One region of the Propionispora vibrioides genome, then DNA from elsewhere that is predicted to be linked to it. Evidence: riboswitches for the same ligand, from Rfam matches in the RefSeq annotation. Region 1 holds a riboswitch; each other region holds the start of a gene.
The links. Region 1 has a riboswitch for S-adenosylmethionine ahead of metK (methionine adenosyltransferase). Riboswitches for the same ligand answer to the same signal wherever they lie in the genome.
Positions count from the first base shown of each region.

Region 2: another riboswitch for S-adenosylmethionine. It lies ahead of BMW43_RS07050 (methionine ABC transporter ATP-binding protein); the one in region 1 lies ahead of metK (methionine adenosyltransferase).
Region 3: another riboswitch for S-adenosylmethionine. It lies ahead of BMW43_RS12955 (trans-sulfuration enzyme family protein); the one in region 1 lies ahead of metK (methionine adenosyltransferase).

Region 1 is NZ_FODY01000001.1:142,955-150,327, reverse strand. It holds gene gmk (guanylate kinase) at 1-17, shown strand, start outside; gene rpoZ (DNA-directed RNA polymerase subunit omega) at 42-248, shown strand; gene coaBC (bifunctional phosphopantothenoylcysteine decarboxylase/phosphopantothenate--cysteine ligase CoaBC) at 259-1,485, shown strand; SAM riboswitch class I at 1,540-1,640, shown strand; gene metK (methionine adenosyltransferase) at 1,704-2,897, shown strand; gene priA (primosomal protein N') at 3,008-5,437, shown strand; gene def (peptide deformylase) at 5,549-6,007, shown strand; gene fmt (methionyl-tRNA formyltransferase) at 6,007-6,945, shown strand; gene BMW43_RS00790 (DUF116 domain-containing protein) at 6,958-7,373, shown strand, end outside.
Region 2 is NZ_FODY01000006.1:81,295-88,667, reverse strand. It holds gene BMW43_RS07065 (efflux RND transporter permease subunit) at 1-18, shown strand, start outside; gene BMW43_RS07060 (MetQ/NlpA family ABC transporter substrate-binding protein) at 154-975, opposite strand; gene BMW43_RS07055 (methionine ABC transporter permease) at 1,033-1,686, opposite strand; gene BMW43_RS07050 (methionine ABC transporter ATP-binding protein) at 1,655-2,713, opposite strand; SAM riboswitch class I at 2,786-2,888, opposite strand; gene BMW43_RS07045 (YerC/YecD family TrpR-related protein) at 3,093-3,398, shown strand; gene hisZ (ATP phosphoribosyltransferase regulatory subunit) at 3,440-4,621, shown strand; gene BMW43_RS07035 (HDIG domain-containing metalloprotein) at 4,641-5,165, shown strand; gene BMW43_RS07030 (D-2-hydroxyacid dehydrogenase) at 5,251-6,198, opposite strand; gene hisG (ATP phosphoribosyltransferase) at 6,393-7,058, shown strand; gene hisD (histidinol dehydrogenase) at 7,055-7,373, shown strand, end outside.
Region 3 is NZ_FODY01000016.1:20,143-27,515, reverse strand. It holds gene BMW43_RS12975 (lactate racemase domain-containing protein) at 1-517, shown strand, start outside; gene BMW43_RS12970 (nitrogenase component 1) at 686-2,011, opposite strand; gene BMW43_RS12965 (nitrogenase component 1) at 2,013-3,461, opposite strand; gene BMW43_RS12960 (zinc-binding dehydrogenase) at 3,862-4,905, shown strand; SAM riboswitch class I at 4,972-5,074, shown strand; gene BMW43_RS12955 (trans-sulfuration enzyme family protein) at 5,299-6,441, shown strand; gene cysK (cysteine synthase A) at 6,913-7,373, shown strand, end outside.

The sequences.
Region 1 (7,373 bases):
AAACAGCTGAATCGTAAATATACTAACGGAGGGAAAACCTGATGATTCATCCTTCACTTGATGTTTTGGTAGGTAAAGTGGATAGTAAATACACTCTGGTGGTGCTGGCGGCTAAACGGGCCCGTGAAATTATGGACGGCGAAGACGCTTTAGTTGACAGCAAATCCAACAAACAAGTGACCATTGCTCTGGAAGAAGTCGCAAGTGACAAGATTTCCTATGAGAGAACAAAAACAGGCATAAAATAGGAGGCACTCCATGATTGACGGGAAAAACATAGTAGTGGGAGTGAGCGGAGGTATAGCCGCCTATAAAGCCGTTGAATTGGTAAGCCGTTTGAAAAAGGCCGGTGCCACCGTCTATGTGATCATGACAAAAGCGGCCACTGAGTTTGTGACTCCCTTAACCTTCCGGGAATTGAGCGGCAACCCTGTGGCTGTTGATCTATGGAGTGAAGTCAAGCACTGGAATGTAGAACACATTGCGTTAGCCAGCACGGCTGATTTATTTGTAGTGGCGCCCGCCACGGCGAACATCATCGGCAAGGTAGCCAATGGGATTGCGGATGATATGCTTTCTACCACCATTATGGCTACGCAAGCGCCGGTGATCATGGCACCTGCTATGAACACCAATATGTACAACAATCCTTTGGTTCAGCAAAATATAGCCAAGCTTACGGCTTTGGGCTATTCCTTTATCGAACCGGCCAGCGGCATGCTGGCCTGCGGCGTAGAAGGCCAGGGCAGGCTGCCTGAGCCGGCCTGTATTGTCGATTATATTGTTGATTTTATGAAAAAGCAGCTTGCCAACCCGGCAAATCCGGTTGAAAAAAATGATTTGGTCGGGAGAAAGGTCATCGTTACGGCAGGAGGAACCAGAGAACCCTTAGATCCTGTACGCTATATCGGTAATCGCTCCAGCGGTAAAATGGGATATGCTCTGGCCGAAGCGGCAAAAGCACGGGGCGCGCAAGTGACATTGATATCCGGTCCCACTAAATTGAAGCCGCCTGAGGGTGTAGCCTATGTGCCTGTGGAGACGGCGGCAGAAATGCGTCAGGCTGTTTTGGCTGAGTACCAGGTGGCGGATATTGTTATTAAAGCGGCGGCTGTAGCTGATTATAAACCTCAGCAGGTGGCGCTGCAAAAGATAAAAAAAGCCGGCGATACGCTTACTTTAGTCCTGGAAAAAAATCCTGATATTTTATTGGAACTGGGACAACGTAAAAACCAGCAGATTCTGATCGGTTTTGCTGCTGAGACGGAGTCGCTGCTAGAGCATGCCGGCGACAAACTTATGAGAAAGAATCTGGATATGATTGTTGCCAACGATGTTACCCAGGCCGGCGCAGGCTTTAATGCAGACACGAATATCGTGAAGCTTTTGTACCGGGACGGACGGATTGAGGAAATCGCTCAAATGACGAAACGGGAGTTGGCCGATGTCATTTTCGATAAAATTCAGCAAATAGTAAAAAAATAGTTGCTTTTTCTATTTTTCTATTTTAAAATTATTTTGTTGAAAATACATATGATTTACTCATCAAGAGCAGGTTGAGGGACTGGCCCGATGAAACTGCGGCAACCGTTAGCTAGACTAAAAAGGTGCCAAATCCTGTGTTTTACACAAGATGGGAGTGACGTAGCTACTCTCCCGTTTTGGAGAGTTTTTTTATTGGTTTGTTATAAGGAGGTATTAGCATGGGAAAGCGTGTATTGTTTACGTCAGAGTCGGTAACGGAAGGACATCCGGATAAGATTGCCGATCAGATTTCCGACAGTATTCTGGATGCGATTATTGCCCAGGACCCGACGGCGAGAGTTGCCTGTGAAACGCTGGTTACTACCGGGCAGGTCCATGTGGCCGGTGAAATTACAACCAAATGTTATGTGGAGATTCCTAAGATTGTCCGCGAAGCAATTAAAGATATTGGTTATACCCGTGCCAAATTTGGGTTTGACGGAGATACCTGCGGTGTATCCATATCCATCGACGAACAGTCGCCGGACATAGCTTTAGGTGTAGATAAGGCGCTGGAGGCAAAGAAAGGTGAAATGGACAATATTGATGCCATTGGTGCCGGCGATCAGGGCATGATGTTTGGTTATGCAACCAACGAAACGGAAGAATATATGCCTCTTCCGATTTCCTTAGCTCATAAACTGGCCAAAAGGTTAACCGACATCCGTAAGAGCGGGGAAGTCGATTATCTGCGTCCTGATGGGAAAACCCAGGTTACTGTGGAATATGAAGATGGTAAGCCGGTGCGGGTGGACACTATCGTTATTTCTACACAACATGGCCCGGAAGTGGATGGCGCCACGATTGAACGGGATGTTTTGGAAAAGGTTATTAGACCAATCGTTCCCGATCATCTGCTGGATGGGGAAACAAAATATTATATCAATCCGACAGGCCGTTTCGTGGTAGGCGGACCCCAGGGTGACGCCGGTTTAACCGGACGGAAGATCATCGTTGATACTTACGGCGGGATGGCCCGTCATGGCGGCGGCGCTTTTTCCGGTAAGGACCCCACGAAGGTAGACCGTTCCGCGGCGTATGCAGCCCGCTATGTAGCCAAAAATGTGGTGGCAGCCGGTTTGGCCGATAAGTGCGAAATTCAATTGGCTTATGCTATTGGTATTGCCCATCCGGTCTCTATTATGGTGGAAACCTTCGGCACGGCTAAGATCGATGAGACTGTTATTGTCAAATTGATTGAAAAACACTTTGACCTTCGTCCGGCAGGAATTATTAATACCCTGGATTTACGCCGGCCAATTTATCGCCAAACGGCGGCTTACGGTCATTTTGGCCGTACCGATGTTGACTTACCCTGGGAACGGACGGATAAGGCAGCAGTTTTACGCCAGGCTGCTCAGATAACTCAGTAGGTCGGCAACTGTCTGTAAGAATCAGAGTATCACCACGATAGAAAATATGCCTGCTTTAAAATCTCGGAGAGGACTTGGTAAAGTCCTCTCTTTGTATGAAAGGGATACTGATGAATCGCATAGCTCAAGTGTGTGTTAATTTACCTGCCCGCAATATAGATAAAGTTTTTTCCTATGCGATTCCGGAAACGTTGCATTTTCTTGATATCGGCTGGCGGGTGGTAGTGCCTTTCGGGAGCAGAACCTATGAAGGCTTTATTGTCGCTCTGTCAGAGGAAACCTCGTCTGAATATGAAGTAAAACCGATTATTGATGTATTGGACAGCCAAGCTTGGTTTAGTGACAGCATGCTGCAAACAGCCAAGTGGATCAGCGAGCATTATCTTTGTACCTTAGCCGAGGCTATGCGTCTTTTCATTCCGGGAAAAACCGGCATAAAAAGTGAAAAGCAGTTCGGCATAACTCCCGACCTGGAGCAAGCGGTCGTGGAACAAATACTGTCCCGCTTGCCGCTTCAGCCGCAAGCGGTCTATGACTATCTGAAAACACATGAACAGGTGGTCCTGTCAAAGTTGAAAAAAATCTTCGGTGATTATACGGAGGCCGCACTGAACGATTTATTAGCTAATAAATTAATTGTCCGCACTACGACGGCGAAAAAGAGGGCGGTGCCCCAGTTTACAACCAGTGTACGGTTAGCAATTCCCCCGGAAGAGGCCGAGACTTATCTGGAAACGCTAGCCGGTAAGCCGGCGCAAAAACGCTTATTGGCTCTATTGCTGCAAAAAGAAGAAGTAAAATATAGTGACCTAAGTACATGGCAGATTACCCGTGATACGGTTAACCGTCTGGTAAAAGCCGGACTGGTGAAAAATGTGAAGCACCAGGTGCTGCGCAACAGCTATGCCGGCATGGGACGCCGGCAGCAGACTGTCCGTTTGACACCGGAGCAACAGCAAACCATTGACCATATCATACCTGCTATTGATGAGCAGCAATATCGTTCTTTTTTGCTGCATGGAATCACCGGAAGCGGTAAAACCCAAGTATATATTGAAGCTGTTGCCGCGGTGCGGCAACAAGATCGCCAGGCGATTGTCCTGGTGCCGGAGATTGCTTTGACCAGCCAAATCGTGTCTCGGTTTAAGGAGCGGTTTGGTGAAGATGTGGTGGTAATGCACAGTAAGCTGTCAATCGGGGAACGGCATGACGCCTGGCAGCGTCTGCAAGAGGAAAGCGCCGGTATTGTGATTGGCGCCCGGTCGGCAGTCTTCTCCCCGGTAACCCGTTTAGGTATTATCGTCATTGATGAAGAACACGAATTTACTTACAAGCAGGAAGAGCAGCCCCATTATCATACCCGGCAAGTGGCCGCTAAACGGACTGAATTGGAAGGAGCTGTGCTGCTGTTAGGCAGCGCGACACCTTCGTTGGAAACCTATTACGCAGCTCAGCAGGGCAGGCACGTATTGCTTACCCTGGATAAGAGAATCGATCATTCTCTCTTACCGGATGTACGGATTGTCGACATGCGGGAGGAATTAGCCCAGGGACGACGCAGTGTCATTTCAGCACCGTTGCAGCAATTGTTGGCCGATACGCTGCGCCGGCAGGAACAGGCTATTATTTTGCTCAACCGCCGGGGTTATGCGACCTTTGTCTTATGCCGTGAATGCGGCCATATCATAAAATGCAAGCACTGCAGCGTTTCCATGGTATATCATAATTCCAGCAATATGCTGCGCTGCCATTACTGCCAGGCTAGCTGTCCGGCACCGGATATTTGTCCTGTCTGTGCAAGCCGGTATATCCGCTATTTTGGCACAGGCACCCAAAAACTGGAGGAAGAACTGGGGAAAATCTTTCCTCAGGCCCGGGTCATCCGTATGGATCAGGATTCTACCAGCAGAAAAATGGCTCATGACCGGATTATAGCGTCATTCTCACGGGGAGAATATGATATCTTATTAGGAACACAAATGGTTGCCAAAGGTCACGACATAAAAAACGTGACTGCCGTGGGCATTATATCAGCCGATTCAGCTTTGAATTTGCCTGACTTTCGCTCCGCCGAACGAACCTTTTCCCTGCTGACCCAAGCCGCAGGACGCGCCGGCCGGGGCGATAAAGCCGGGCAGGTGGTTATTCAAACGTATAATCCGGAGCATTATGCCATTATGGCCAGTTCGTCCCATAATTACGAAGTTTTTTACAGGCAGGAGATTGAGGCCAGAAAAAGCCTGCAGTATCCACCTTTTAGCGAGTTGCTCAAACTTACCGTCTACTCTTCTGATGAAAACCAGGCCCGCAGTCAGGCTGAGCAGATTGTCCGGCAATTGGGAAAAGAACTGCAGCATGACCGCCAAACAGAAATTATAGGACCTTTTGCTGCGCCTATTGCGAAAATTAACAATTCCTACCGCGTTAATATTTTAATAAAATCGAAGGAACTGACTAATATAAAGTCTCAGATAGTGGCACTAAAGCTGAATAGCCGCAGTGATGTCCTGCTGGATATTGAACCCTTGAATATACTGTAAGAGGCGAAACCTGGAAAGTCATTAGGTAACTCATAGATTTTCGTAAACTTTTGTGTTAGAATTTGGACATAATATGGACAGTTAAAGTCAATAAAATGGGGAGGATGCATCATGGCAATATTGGATATAAAAAAAGCCGGCGACGAAGTGTTGAAACAACATGCGGAACCGGTTGTTAAAATAGATCGTAAGATTAAACAATTGCTGGATAATATGGCGGATACCATGTATTCGGCCGATGGGGTTGGCCTGGCAGCGCCGCAGGTGGGCATATCACTCAGAGTTATTATTGTCGACATTGGCGAAGGTTTGGTCGAACTGATCAATCCGGTTATTATCAGTCACGAGGATCTGGAGGTTGGCACTGAAGGCTGTTTAAGTATTCCCGGGGTATTTGGCGAAGTGGAACGTTATGCCAAGGTTACTGTGGAGGGACTCAACCGTCATGGCAAGACTGTTACCATTACAGGGAACGGTTTTTTTGCCAGAGCATTGCAGCATGAAATTGATCATCTGGAAGGCGTGCTGTTTATTGAACGGGCAAAGACCATTTATAAGGGGCAAAAGTGATGACCAAGCTGCGTATTGTTTTTATGGGAACGCCTGATTTTGCTGTGCCCTGTTTGGAAACATTACTGAGCGGGCCTCATGAAGTGGTCGGGGTGGTTACCCAGCCGGACAGACCGAAGGGCCGGGGGCAGAAATTTACGGCTTCACCGGTAAAAGAAATAGCTCTGGCTCACAGCATACCGGTATTTCAGCCGGAAAAAATCAAGACGGAAGCAGCAGTAGCGGCTTTAAGAGCCTGGAACCCGGACCTGATTGTTGTAGTTGCTTTTGGCCAGCTTTTGTCACCGGCTATTTTAAAGTTGCCCCCGCTGGGCTGCATCAATGTGCATGCTTCTTTATTGCCCTATTACCGGGGAGCGGCGCCCATTCACTGGGTGGTCATCAACGGGGAAAATAAGTCGGGTGTTACCACCATGTATATGGATGAGGGAATGGACACCGGGGATATGTTACTTAAAGAAGAAGTAGTGATTGGAACAGAAGAGACAACCGGACAGTTATACGAGAAACTTAAACATGTCGGGGCCGCTTTGTTAGCCAAGTCTGTTCAGTTGCTGACGGAAAATAAAGCTCCCCGTATCTCGCAGGACCATGCGAAAGCGACCTATGCGCCGATGCTTTCGCGGCAAACCGAAAGGATTGACTGGACCTGTCCGGCAGAGGATATTCACAACTTGGTCAGAGGGTTAAATCCCTGGCCGGGATCCTTTGCTTTCCATCGGGGAAAGCTAGTGAAAATTTGGCGGACTCAAGTTGTGGACGGTAATTTTAGCGGACAACCGGGGCGGATCAGTAAGATTAACGAAGATTCTTTTGTTGTTGAAACCGGAAAAGGTACGCTGGAAATTTATGAATTACAGCCTGAAAGTAAGCGACGCATGAACAGTCGTGAATATATTACCGGATACTCTCCCGTCGTAGGGGAAAAAATGGAGTAGGGGGTGAAGGTTATGATCGGGGTCATTCCTCGTCCTAAAAAACGTCTTTTTCTGGCGCTTATTCTTGCCAGCTTGCTAGTTGCCGCTTTATCTATTTATGGGTTATGGATGGTTAGTTTTCCGGGACTGGCTCTCATCAGTGAACATTTGCCCGTTATTCTCGGTGGCTTGCTGGCTCTTGCCATCTTCCTGGTTGCCTGTGGAGTAGGCGGCATTATTTTGGCTATTCTGGGCCTGCCGACGTTGTCCATTTTTCAGGGATACGCCTGGTCGGCGATCAATCTGTTGTTTCCTGTTGCCATTCGCATCGGGAAATTGCTGGATTTTGAAAAAGAGCGGGTGGAACGTTCCTTCATTGAAGTCAGCAATTATTTAATCAAGAAAAAACATATACGGGTCAAGCCGGAACGGCTGCTCATCCTTACGCC
Region 2 (7,373 bases), on a different contig from region 1:
CGTCCGAAAACCTTATAAAGAGCGGGATAAGAAAGAGGGAAAGTGCTCCGTCTTGTTGGCGGAGACTTTCCCTCTTCGTTTCCTGGGGCTAAGCAAAAAGACAACCCGGAGAATTTCTCCGGGTTGTCTTTTACGTATACGGTTTAACAAGTCCTAGAAGGCGGGAACAACAGCTCCCTGATATTTGTCGTTGATGAATTTCTTCACTTCATCAGACGTTAAGGCTTTGGCCAGTTTCTGAATTTCCGGACGATTCTCATCACCTTTGCGAACTACTAAAATGTTGACAAACGGCGAGTCATTCTGTTCAATAAACAGAGCGTCTTTGGTCGGCACCAGCTTTGCTTCCAAAGCATAGTTGGTATTGATGACGGCAATGGCTACATCGTCCAAAGCGCGGGGCAGTTGAGGCGCTTCCAGCTCGGTTACTTTTAGATTTTTAGGATTTTCAACAATATCGCCTACAGTTGCGTTAATGCCGACTCCCTGTTTCAGTTTCAGCAGACCGGCTTTTTCCAATAAAACCAGTGCCCGGCCACCATTGGTGGGGTCGTTGGGAATCGCTACCTGCGAGCCAGCGGCAACTTCGGTCAGCGCTTTTACTTTTTTGGAGTAGATGCCCATCGGTTCAATATGTACGCCGGCAATATTGCTTAATTGCAAATTATGCTCTGCGGCAAATTTGTTCAGATAAGGCGTATGTTGAAAGAAATTGGCGTCCAGTTCTTTCTCGGCAACGGCAATGTTCGGACGGACATAGTCGTTCATTTCCACAATTTGAAGGTCGATGCCTTCTTTTGCCAGTATGGGTTTAACCACCTGCAGAATTTCAGCATGCGGTACGGGGGTAGCTGCTACCTTTAACACCGTTTTGGCAGCAGTGGCATTGGGTTCTTTTTTATCATTACTGCCGCAGCCAGCGAAAAGAACCGTCAATGCTAATAGGGAAACCATGAGTAAAACCAGTTTTTTCATAATGAATCCTCCTAAAAAATAATAGATATATGGTCTTGCTTGGAAAACGAATAGCACTTACCTTTTGTTTACTCTGCGGGCCAGATAGTCACCGCAGGATTGAACGATTTGGACCTGAGCAATTAGAATGGCTACCGTGGCCAGCATAATATCGGCGCGGAACCGCTGATAACCATAGCGGATTGCCAAATCGCCCAGACCGCCGCCGCCGATCGCACCGGCCATGGCCGAGTAACCGATCAAGTTGATGATGGTTAAGGTGATCCCTAATATAATAGAAGGAAGCGATTCCGGTATCAATACTTTGCGGATGATTTCAAATGGAGAGGCTCCCATGGCCTGCGCGGCTTCAACCACCCCGTAATCAACCTCTTTCAGAGCCGACTCCACAACCCGGCCGACAAAGGGAATGGCCGCCAGACTTAATGGAACGATAGCTGCATTGGTGCCGATAGAGGTGCCTGTTAATAAGCGGGTTAAGGGAATGATGGCCACCATTAAAATGATAAAGGGAGTAGAACGGGCTGCGTTTACAATACTGCCTAAAACACGGTTGATGTACAGACTTTCCAGGATGCCTCGCTTATCGGTAACAACCAGGATAACACCAAGCGGTATACCGAGCAGGGTGGAAATCAATGTGGAAACAGCAACCATATAGGTTGTGTCAAGCAGGGCTTCAAACAGCAGCATAAGCATGTCTTGGGACATAGCCGATCACCTCGCTTCCCACTTCGTGTGCCTTGGTATATTCAAGCGCCCTATGGATAGCATCCTGGTTGCCTGATAATTCAACAATTAATGTACCGAAGGAGACATTTCTGATATGATCCATATTTCCGTAAAGAATGCTTACATCGATATCAAAGCGCCGGATCATCCCGGCAATGATTGGCTCGCCGGCAGCATCGCCAATAAACGAAAGACGCAGCAACAGTTTACTGTCGGGAAGCGGTGTCCGCGAAAGGGGCATATCTTTAAAATGATCCGGCAAATCGTGATTCATGATGGTGCCGATAAATTCCTGGGTAATGGCTGCCTGGGGCTGGGTAAAGATATCCAAAATAGGTCCTTGCTCGATAATCAAACCATTTTCCATAACTGCCACCTGGTCGCAGATTTCTTTGATAACATGCATTTCGTGGGTTATGAGGACGATGGTTAATTTAAGCTCCCGGTTAATGTCCTTTAATAATTCCAAAATGGACTTGGTAGTTTGCGGGTCAAGGGCCGAAGTGGCCTCGTCGCAAAGTAATACCTTGGGGCGGTTGGCCAAAGCCCGGGCGATACCTACCCGTTGTTTTTGACCGCCGCTTAACTGTGAAGGGTATTGATCGCGTTTGTCCGATAACCCGACCAATTTTAAGAGACGGACTACCGTATCCTCAATATCCTGTTTGGCGTAGCCGGCCAATTCAAGGGGGAAAGCGATGTTGTCAAAAACCGTGCGGGAGGAGAGTAAATTAAAATGCTGAAAAATCATGCCGATTTTTTTTCGTGATTCCCTGAGTTCGTTTTCCGTTAGCTTTGTGATGTCCTGACCGTCGACGATCACTGTTCCGGCCGTAGGCTGCTCTAGACGGTTGATGCAGCGGATCAGCGTACTTTTGCCGGCGCCGCTTTTACCGATTACTCCGAAAATTTCACCAGCCTTGACTTCCAGGTTAATGCCTCGTAAAGCATGAATTTGGCCGGACTGACTGTGGTATACTTTTTCAATCCCGTTTAAACTAATCAATGGGGCTCCTTCCTTTCGCGCAAATAAAAAGATCTCTTCGCAGCGAAGAGACCAGCACATACTCTTGGGCTTCTCTCATCTGCCAGGATAAAATCCTGTAGGAATTGGCACCGTTCCTTCCGGATGGTTGCCGCGGCTTCATTGGGCCAGTCCCTCAGCCAACTCTAGATGATAAATAATATCATTCATTTTTTAAATCCTATCATGGTTTTTTGTATGTGTCAAGAAGATTGTTTGGATAATATCTTTCTTAAACGGACATTTTAATAAAGTTTTCACAGAGTAAAGAAAAAAAGGAATAAAGAAGGAAATCTATTTAGCTGCACGAATATATAATATATTGATATACAGTATGGAAAAATAAGGAGTGACACTAGCCATGCCGGTGAATCCTAAACTAAAGGATCCGTTGATTGATCAACTGTTTCAGGCTATTTTACTGTTGCAGGATGAAGAGGAGTGTTATCAGTTTTTTGAAGATGTTTCCACCATTGGGGAACTTAAGTCTCTAGCGCAGCGCTTGGAGGTTGCCCGGATGTTGCAGTTGGGGTCGACCTATGATGATATTGTGGCAAGAACAGGCGCCAGTACGGCAACCATCAGCCGCGTGAAACGCTGCCTGAATTACGGCGCCGACGGATATGGCATTGTTCTTTCGCGGCTTGACGAAAAGGGAAAAGAGTAAGTTTTTATTGAATTTATGTTGAAACGGAGTGTAACCATTTAATGAAGACAAATGAATTTGTACCGCAAATTCCTTACGGCACCAGAGATTTTTTGCCGCGGGAAGCAAAATATAAACGGATTGTGGAAGGTTCGCTGGCCGGATTATTTGCCAAGTGGGGCTATGATGAGGTGGTCACACCCACTTTTGAATATCTGGAAACTTTGTCTGCCGGCAGTGACGAGCAGATGACGCAGAATATGTTCAAGTTTTTTGATAAAAAGAATCACATTCTGGCGCTACGCCCGGATATGACTACTCCCATTGCCAGGGTGGCATCTACCCGGCTTAAAGAAAACAGTTTGCCGCTCCGCTTATTCTATTTAACCAATGTATTTCGCTATGAGCAGGCGCAGGCCGGACGGCAATGTGAATTCTATCAGGCCGGAGTAGAACTGCTGGGCGTTCCGGGACCGGCGGCCGACGCAGAAATTATTGCTTTGGCTGTACAGGCAATGAAGGATCCCGGTTTGCAAACCTTTCAGGTTAATATTGGCCAGGTGGAATTTATCAACGGAATCATGGAAGAAAGCCGCCTGACCGCCGAACAGCGCCAAAAGGTCAAGCAATGTATGGTAAATCGTAATGTGGTCGGCCTGGGAGAAATTCTGACGGCCAGCGGACTAAGCTCTGACGTTCAGGCTTTGCTGCGGCAGATTCCGCTGTTGTACGGCAAAGAAGAATTGCTGGACCAAGCCTACGCGATGGTTAAGAATCCGGTCAGCCGGGCCGCTCTAGACAACCTGTCCGATATTTACTGCCTGCTGAAAGGGTACGGTGTGGAGCAGTATGTCAATTTTGATTTAGGGATCATCCGGGATTTTGAATACTATACCGGCATGGTATTTGAAGGCTATACGCCCGGACTGGGATTTCCGCTATGCGGTGGCGGACGCTACGATAATATGGTGTCTTCCTTCGGTGTTGACTGCCCATCCACCGGCTTTGCCTTAGGAATAGAGCGGGTATTGCTGGCATTGGAACGGCAGGGTATTTCACTGGACGCTGATTTTCGTGAGTGGTATGTGGGCTGGGAAACCGGCAAACTGACGGAGGCTATTCAAAAGGCTTCTGAATTAAGAATGCAGGGGCAGTCCGTCGAACTGGCCCTATTCCCGCAGTCACGTCAGGAAGCTGCTGCCAGCCAAAAAGCTAAAAGCTGTAAAGAACTTATCTATATTTAGCCTAAGGGAGCAGACTGTCATGTTTTCACGGGTGAAACAAGTGATTTCGGCTCTTACCGCCAGCATAAACAGACATGAGGAAGAATTTGCAAACCGTTATTTGCGACCCGGTGAGCAGGAATTATTTTGGGGCATGAGCATGGCCGAACAGCGGCATGCACTGAATGTAACCTATACGGCGCTTAGTTTTTCCGGCCGGCTGGCGATTGACATACACCGGTTGATTCGCTGCGCTTTGCTGCACGATGTGGGGAAGCGGCGTGGTGATATCAATACAGCCGGTAAAATTATGGCGGTGCTGGCTCATGCCTGTGCTCCCGCCTGGGCTGAAGCCTGGGGCAGGCAAGGACGAGGAACGTTTCCTGCCAATTTGCGGCATGCCTTTTATATCTATTTTAATCATGCCGAGCGGGGAGCTGCGTTACTGAGTCAGGTCGGGACCGAGCCCGAAATTATCGAAATCATAAGGCGACATCATAAAGCTCCGGCCAAGGATGATCCACCGGAGCTTTGTCTTCTCCGAAAGGCCGATAATATGAATTAGGGCGTGTTTGCTTGCAAACTATCCGAAACGCTCCCTGACGGCGCTTTCTGTGCCATGGATCATTCCGTTAGCCTGCAAACACGCCTTAGTACCCCTTTTGTTTATCCACTATATTAAGAATTTGATCATTATCGATAAACCGTGTTAAATCATCGGCAAACAACTGAATGGCGCGATCCAGGTAGCTGGGAGATAAACCGGCCAGATGGGGCGTGATGATGACATTAGGCATGTTCCAAAGCGGCGAAGTGTCTGGCAGCGGTTCCTGGGCAAAAACATCCAGACCGGCACCTTGGATTAGCTGCTGTTCCAGAGCGGTAATCAGGTCTGCTTCGACAATGACACCGCCACGGGCAATGTTAATGAAATAAGCTGTCCGTTTCATGGCCGAGAAATAGTCCAGATTGAACATTCCGTTGGTTTCTTCCGTTAAGGGTAGCGACATGACAACAAAATCGCAGATGCTCAGCATTTTTGTCAGGTAATCGGGTGTGTACAGCGCATCGACAAATAGTTCTGTGGTTGCTTCCCGCTTGGTTGCCACTACGTGCATGCCCAGTGCTTTGGCCTTTTTGGCAATTTCCCGCCCGATATTGCCAAGTCCGACAATGCCGATTGTTTTTTCGTGTATTTCGTCGACCCGCACCCGTTTCCATTGCTTATGGTGTTGTTGCGGTATCAGCAGATTGAGTCCGCGGGTAAAAGCGAGCATGAGGGCCAGGACATGCTCGGATATGGGGATGCCGTGAATTCCCTTGGAGTTGGTTAGCAAGGTAGAACTGTTGACCAATTCGGGAAATAGCCAGTCCTCCACGCCGGCACTCAGGGCGTGAACCCAGCGAAGCTGCGGTGCGGCGGTGTAGAGCTGGCGAATATCCTGGTTGCCCCAGGCTACCAGAATGTCTGTATTGGCGATATGTTGGCCGGCTGTGGACAGGTCGGCGGTGATGATTGAACTGCCTGGCGCGGCATCCTGGATGGCTGCCATATGATTTTCTTTTAGCTGGTTTAAGACTAAAATGTTAAATGGCACAATGAAGACCCCCTGTGTCTGATTTTTAATATAAAAACACTTCTAGTTTGGTTTGGCAAAATCCTACTGTGCATTTGTCGCCGGCAAAACAAATTGATTTCACCGGCAGTTTTTTATTGACGGGATAAAACTAATGTGATAGCATATTATCATATTAATGCTTTAAATAACTAAAGTATCTGGAGGGACTGCATATGACGTCCAGTGATATGGAATATCTAACGATTGCCTTGCCCAAGGGAAAGCTGTTCGAGCCTTCGGCTAATTTGCTGGCTGAGTTGGGTTATACGGCGGAGGGTTTGAGTGAAAATTCGCGTAAACTTGTCATCGTAAATGAAGCTAAAAAAATAAAGTTTATCATTACCAAAACGGCTGATTTACCGACTTATGTGGAATATGGCGCCGCTGATATCGGAATTATCGGGAAAGATGTCCTGCTCGAAGAAGCAAAGCATGTATATGAACTAGTTGATTTGAAGTTTGGCTATTGCCGTCTTATGGTGGCTGTGCCGCAGGCGTTAAAACAGGAAAAATTCAGTGATTATGCCCATATGCGAGTGGCGACGAAATATCCCAATATTGCGGAACGCTTTTTTCATAGTATGGGAATTCAGGTGGAAATTATTAAATTAAATGGCTCCATTGAGTTGGCGCCGATGGTCGGACTGGCGGAAATGATTGTCGATATTGTAGAAACCGGCCGTACGCTAAAGGAGAATCAGTTGATCGAAGTGGCGCAGATTGAACCGGCAACGGCGCGTTTTATCGCCAACCGGGTCAGCTTTAAGATGAAATTTGACCGCATTAATCAATTGACCAAAGATTTGCAGGAACTGGTCACGAGAGGTGGCGTGAAGTGAAAACTGTATTTGCCAGCGAGATGACTGAGGTAGAACTGGAGGCATTGTTAAAAAAGCCTGCCTTTGATACGGTGGAATTGGGTGAAAAAGCTAAGGCGCGGATTGCTGCCGCTTTTGGTGAAGAGTTGACTGCTGCCCAGGTGGTGGAACGAATTGTCGGTGATGTCCGGGCGGAAGGCGACAAAGCACTGCTTGCTTATACGGAAAAAATTGATGGAGTCAGGCTGGAGGCGCAGGACCTGGAAATCAAGGAGTCGGAAGTTGATGCAGCTTATCGTCAAGTGGATGCCGATACTCTGAATTCTCTGCGCAAGG
Region 3 (7,373 bases), on a different contig from region 1:
ACGGCTAATGCCCCGGCTGCACCTGTCCGGTTTGGATGTGCTGGTGGTAGATGAAATTGGCAGCCATGTCAGTGATAACGGGCTGGACACCGGCATTGTCGGTACCAACCCAAACGCAGCCGGCAGGCGGGTGGGAAGCATTGCCGTGCTGGATATTGGGGAGGCCTCCCGGGGCAACGGAATGGGTCTTGGCTTTGCCGATTATACGACCGCCCGGGCGTTCGGCAAATTCAACTTTGAACAGACCTACCAACAGGCCTTGCAGTCAGGATTTCGTGCCGCCGCTAAAATTCCGATGGTGCTGGCCAATGACCGGCTGGCGATACAGGCGGCTATTCAAGGGGCCGGAGGAATTTCAGTTCCGCGTCTTAAAGTGGCCCGCATAAAAAATACCGCCGCCTTGGATACACTGTACGTTTCAGCCGCCTTGTATGAAGAACTGCGCGGTGACAGCCGTTTTGCGGCGGAAGAGGAACCAGCCGAGCTGGCTTTTGACGCCGGAGGCAATCTTTTTTAGGGAACCGCTGATTTTTGGCAACCCATGATAAAAATTCGCCGTAAGGCAAGCAAGTGGCTATTGAAACAGGGGAAGCGATTGATAAAAATATGAGGATAGATTAAAGCAGCGCCGTTAGTTTTCCGATAAGGAAACTAACGGCGCTGCTTTAGGTTATATTTCTAGGAATTATTCGCGGTGCTTGCCCAGCAAGCGGGAATAGATATCCTCGACCAGGTTCAAACCGCCGCGGTACCCTGCATAGGTGCGATGCAGTACTAACCGGTCGATAACCGGCAGCCCGACGCTAAGGTGAATACCTTTAGCATCTCTGGCTACGTCCAGTTCCCAGCAGGAAGCGAGAAACAGCGGTGTGGTCAGATGGCGGGTGGAACGGATATGGTCTTCAATGACGCCACTGTCTTGTGTAATGGTAATATCCGAGGAAATACCCGGCGCCAGGTCCTGAAAATATTGTTTGATGGTTTCCTGATATTCTTCCGGCACCTCTTCGGTTACAAACTGGTGGAGCGGGAAATAGCCCAGTTCATTTACCAGGAATCTGCTGAACGCCAGGGCATAGGAAGTATCGTTGATATTATAAAACCGTTTGGGCTGATTAAGCTGGTACTCGGTTAGTACATCGGCCGCCCGGATAATGTAATGATAAAATTCAGCTTCCTGCTCTTTAATAAACGCTTCCGTTGCCGGCGATGCTGTTCCGGCAAATTCGGCTACGGTGCGTAAAAAGCGGGAGGTTTCCGTGCCACCCACAGGCAGCACCGGATAATGAAGAAACGGGGTGCCGAATTTTTCCTGCAGCAATTGGGCCGCTTTCAGTCCGATGTAGGGGGAAACCACCAGATTGAACTGGGCAGCGGGGATGGCATCAAGCGCTTGGCGGCCGCCGCTGTTGTAGCCGAACAAAATATTCGCTTTAAGACCGATACCCGCCAAGAGCTGCCTCAACTCATGCAAATCGCCCTCCCAAAAGGGATCATGGCGCGGTACGCTGGCAAATACGTTGACCAGGCTGGGTTCTGTTTGCTCTACCGGTTTTAAGTACTGGTTGATAATCGCCTCCAGCAGCAGCTCGTGGCCTTTGTAACCGTCTCCTTTAAAGCCTGCTGTCTCAACATGGACGATGGGAATGTTTTGCTGCGTAAATTCGCTGACAATGCTGCTGACATCGTCGCCGATAATGTCGGCGGTGCAGCCGGTCAGGACAACGAAAAAATCACCGTCCATAATCTGTAAGGTTCCGGAGATGACGTCCCGCAATTTATCGGTACCGCCAAAAACAACGTCTTTTTCAATCATATTGGTGCAGGGCATGGCATCGGCCCCGGCGTAGCCGGTACCCTGCTGACCGCCGGCCCGGGATAAGCCGCGGTGCAGCTTGGAGCCACAGCCGGGGCCGGCATGCAGGATGGGAATGGCCCGCTCAATGGCGACAACGCTTTGAAATGCACCTAAGGCACAGCCGTGGCGCGGTCCTTGTAAGATTCCAGTCATATCATTCGCTCCTTAAGAAAGAGTAGGTATTTTGGTTGAGCCACCAATCGGTATAGGGAAGTTTACTATGCTTGGCTACGTTTTTGATGTACGCCGGATTGGAAATGGCATCATCAATGGTCTGGCCGAAACGGATCAACCCGTCATACAGCATTTCTGTCGGTTGGTTGCCGGCAAAGATGGAGGGAATTCCTAGTTTGGCGGCCCATACGGTTTCAATATGGCGGGTGATGGCAATATCGGGCTGGTACTTATTGATGGCATTGGTTACCTCAAAGGCTTGTTTATTGCAAACACCTACATGAAAATTTCCGTATGTTTTGACGGCAAAATTGAGAAAGTTGATCCGGTCATCATCGTTATCGTAGGTTTGATCATGGTGCCATACTGAAGTGCCAACGACCTCCATACCGAGGTCCTTAACCAGGGCAATAATGCTGTAAGCGAGCGGACCACCGGCCGCGATATAAACTTTTTTGCCGGTCAGGCGGTTTCTGAGCCGTTCCAGATCCCGGGCAATGTTGGCCCGTTCGTTGGCAATGACTTTTTCCGCTGCTGCTTCTTTGTTAAAAAGACGGCCGATTTCCCGCAGCAGTTCATCCGAAGCTTTCAGACCAAAGGGGGCGGGGGCTTTGACCTCGGGAACTCCGAAATATTCCTCCAAGCCGGCCGCCAGATAGCTGCCTAAGGTTTCACAGTATTGGACAGTAGCGGCGGCCTCGGAAATATGTTCCAATTGTTCAATCGTGGATAACGGCACAATATGATTGGCGCGTAACCCCAGCTGTTCAAACACACTCTGATACAAAAAATGGTGCTCGAAGCTAATGACGTTAATCAAATCGGCCTGTTTCTGTCTGGCCGGTTTAACAATTTTGCGCAGAATGCTATGATTGGCCGAATCGAAGCCGGTGGCCCAGATGTTGGTGCGGAAGCCTTCGCATAAGGTGGCAATGACCGGGATGCCGAGCTCTTCCTCCAGGGCGTCGCAAATACCGGGAACATCATCGCCGATAATAGCCGAAGCGCAGGTGGTAGTGACAAAAATGGCTTTAGGCTGAAAGCGGCGGTACGCTTCCCGGACCGCCTGATCCAGTTTGGCCTCGCCGCCGTAAATGGTATCATTTTCATTCAGGTTGGTATTGATATATTTGATATTATGCACGTGATAGCCTAAGCGCCGGTTTCCCATACGGAAAACACCATTGCGAAAGGGAATGTCGCTGGCGCAGCCGGCAGGGCCATGTTCAACGACAGCGGCATCCTGGATCTGACTCAACAGGTTCATAACCTGATCGGCGCCGCAGGAACCGCACTGGGTAAAGCTTCTCTCCCGGTTGGGCAGGTCGCGGCAACTGATTAAACGGGCGGCATCGCCTTCGTAGCCGGTGATCGTATGCAGACGCGATTCCCGGAGTTCGACGGCCGGACTTGTTAAGTTAACACTCATCTTCATTCCTCCATTTATGTTTGTGTTACTGCAGAAAACCGCTCTTGAATCCGGCTTCCTGTACAACAAAAAAGACCATACGCACAGCGTATGATCTCCGGTTTCCATTGAACGGTTAACCATATAGGCAGGGATTATTTTCTTTTAAAGTATGGTTTGATCATATACTATTTTTACAGGATCGTCAATTATAAAAATGTTTGGAGCAACAAGTTGCGCACCCATAGTCTGGCGGTGCCAGCAAGGAGTTTTTCTTGACAAAATCTCTTCAGACTTTATAATGGTAAGTAAAAAGAATGCGTTTGCTGATCAGAGCTACTGAAGGCTGCGATAATCCTAGTGGGATTGTCCTGGCCTTTTTTTATTTTTACATTCATAGCGGATTAAGGGAGTGGTATGGGTGAGAGCATTGGTAAAACGGGAAACCGGCTATGGCCATTTACAGGTAGTGGATAAACAGGAACCGGAGCCCGGTCCGGGGCAGGTAAAAATCAAGGTGGCGTACGCCGCCATCTGTGGCACTGATTTACATACTTATGAGGGGAAATACAAAGTAGCCGTGCCGGTAGCGCTGGGACACGAATTTTCCGGGGAAATCAGCGCTCTCGGCGCAGGAGTTGCCGGTTTTCAGGTGGGTGACCGGGTGACGGCGGAAACAACAGCAGCAGCCTGTGGTGAATGCCGGTATTGCCAAACAAAACAGTATAACCTGTGCAGCCGGCGCCAGGGGATTGGTACCCAGGTAGACGGCGCGTTTGCCGAATATCTGGTGATCCGGGCGGCAAGCGTTCATAAGCTGCCGGAGAAGGTTAGCTTTTTGGCTGCATCGATGACTGAGGCGGTGGCCTGCGCCCATCATATTGCCACCAAAGCCGGCGTGCAGCCGGGTGATGTGGCGGTGGTGCTGGGGCCAGGCCCGATCGGCCTGCTGACGGCGCAAATGGCCCGCCGGTTTGGCGCTCAGGTGATTATCGCCGGTTTGCCGCAGGATAAGGTCAGGTTGGAAAAAGCGCGGGAGGTAGGAATAACGCAGGCCGTGGATATTGAGCAGCAGGATCTGCGGCAGCTTGTGGCCGGCGCGACGGCAGGCTATGGCGCGGATATCGTGTTTGAGTGCACCGGGGCGCCGCCTTCGGTGGCTACGGGACTGGAGCTTTTGCGCAAGCAGGGAACTTACGTGCAGGCCGGAGTTTTTCCCACAGCTGAGCTGCCGGCCGACTTTGACAAGATCATTCAAAAGGAACTGAGGATTATTGGCAGCCGCAGCCAGAATCCGTTTGACTGGGAACCATCCCTTCAATTGATTAATGAAGGAGCCATAAAAACGCAGGAACTGGTTTCCCATCAATTTACGCTCGCTGAATGGGATAAGGCTTATGCGGTGATCAAACAGGGACAAGCCATAAAAGTGGTGCTGGTACCCGGGCGGGAAATGGAGGCATAACCTCTTGACAGTGATTTGCTTCTGAGGTAGAATGAAAAACAATATACATCTACATAACTTTAAATTCTCTTATTTAGAGTGGTCGAGGGACTGGCCCGATGACACCCGGCAACCGGCAGCAATGCAGTGGTGCTAACTCCAGCAGGAATGATTTCCTGGAAGATGAGGGAAGGGTATTTTATAACAGTAAAACCCCTTTCTGCGGAGAGGGGTTTTTATTATGCCGGAAGGGATAATAAAAACAGGTCTGTTTAGCCGGAAAAAACGTAATCCGGCCGCCAGCATACTGTATAATTCTACCGGTTGCCCAACAGGGCAAACAAACAGCCCGGGCACCGGGGGCTCGGCCCTGAAACCAGTCTTAGTTACGATTTTAGTTAAATGGGGGATATTATGAAACTGAGTACAAAAATAGTTCATTGCGGCGTAGGGTCCGACCCGCGCACCGGTGCGATCAGCACACCAATTTATCAAAATGCCACCTTTCGGCATCCGGCGTTAGGGGAAAGCACCGGCTATGATTATTCCCGTTCCCAGAATCCAACCAGGGAAGCGGTTGAGAAGGCTATTACAGATCTGGAAGGCGGTGCTGCCGGCTATGTCTTTGCATCAGGCATGGCCGCTGTGACGGCGGTATTATTGTTATATAAACCGGGCAGTCATTTTATCGTTACCGAAGATTGTTATGGCGGTACCTATCGCGTGTTGGACCAGATTTTCGCCAATCTGGGTTTTACGGTGAGCTTCATTGACAGCAGCAACCTGACAGAAGTCCAGGAGTCAATTCAGAAAAATACGGCGGCCATTTTAATTGAAACACCGACCAATCCGCTGATGAAAATTGCCGATATCAAAGCGATTGCCTGTATGGCGGCGCAGCGTGATATTCATACGATTGTGGATAATACTTTCTTATCCCCCTATTTCCAACAGCCCTTACTTTTAGGCGCGGACCTTGTCATCCACAGTGGGACAAAATATTTGTCAGGCCACAATGATACCGTTTGTGGTGCCGTCGTTGCCCGCACTGCGGAGCTGGGGGAACGGATACGGTTCATCCAGAACTCGACCGGCAGCATTCTGGGACCGCAGGATAGCTGGCTGCTGCTGCGGGGCATTAAAACGCTGGCTTTGCGTATGGAAAAACACAGTGCCAATGCGCTTACCATTGCTAAATGGCTGCAAACCCAGCCACAGGTCAAACAAGTCTATTATCCTGGCCTGGAAGACCATCCGGGCAAAGCCATTCAGGATGCCCAGGCTTCTGGCTATGGTGGCATGCTTTCTTTTGATGTGGCCTGTCCTTCGCTGGTTCCACAGGTGCTGTCCCGGGTCCGGCTGATTCAGTTCGCCGAAAGTCTGGGCGGCGTGGAATCTTTGATTACCTTCCCGGCTGTTCAGACACACGCCGATGTGCCGCCCGAGGTTCGGGACCGGCTGGGGGTTTCCGATTGTCTTTTGCGGTTTTCCGTAGGGATTGAGGACGTGGAAGATCTAATTGAGGATTTGCAGCAGGCGTTGCATAATGAAGGATAATGGCCGGAAGAAATGGAGCACTAGGTAACCGCTGATTAAATGAACCTGTCGGGCTGGCGAGAGATTTTTTCGACTGGCAAGGAAGTAAAACCGCAGGAATAGCGGCCCCTATTGCAAGGTTTTGCTGCCGCAGCCAGGCGGAAAAAGATCCGTCAGGACGCGCAGGGTGAATTAATCAGTGGTTACCTAATGGCAAAAAAATCTTGACATTGCCTGTCATTGGTACTATCATGTAAGTAACAAGTTGGTTTGGATGGTAGGCTGATCAGAAAAACTGAAGGCCAAAGGAGATGCTTGCTGCAGCTTCTTTGGCCTTTTTTGTTTATGTGGCGTTTCCTGACCATACCAACAGCAGTTTATACGCCGGATCAAACTGAAAATTTGGTATAGGTCGTATTTGTTCGTGCATAACTATAACCTGGGCTTGATACATTATCATGTAAATTTAAAATATAAACGGGGGTATTTACTATGTCACGTATTGTTAAGAATTTGACCGAATTAATAGGTAACACTCCTCTACTGGAATTTGGCAACTATCGTAAGAACAAAGGGTATGAGGCAGCTGTTATTGCTAAATTGGAATATTTTAATCCTTTAGGCAGCGTTAAAGACCGGATCGGCTATGCCATGATCGCCGATGCGGAAGAAAAAGGCCTGCTTGACAAAGATACTTTGATTGTTGAGCCCACCAGCGGCAATACCGGTGTAGGGCTGGCTTTTGTCGCAGCAGCCAAGGGCTATAAATTGGTGCTGACCATGCCGGAAACCATGAGTATTGAAAGAAGAAAATTACTTAAGGCGTTGGGAGCCGAACTTGTTTTGACGCCGGGTGCGGAAGGCATGAAAGGGGCTATTAAAAAGGCCGAAGAAATTGTGGCGGAAAACCCGAAGGCCTTTATTCCCCAGCAGTTTAAAAATCCGGCCAATCC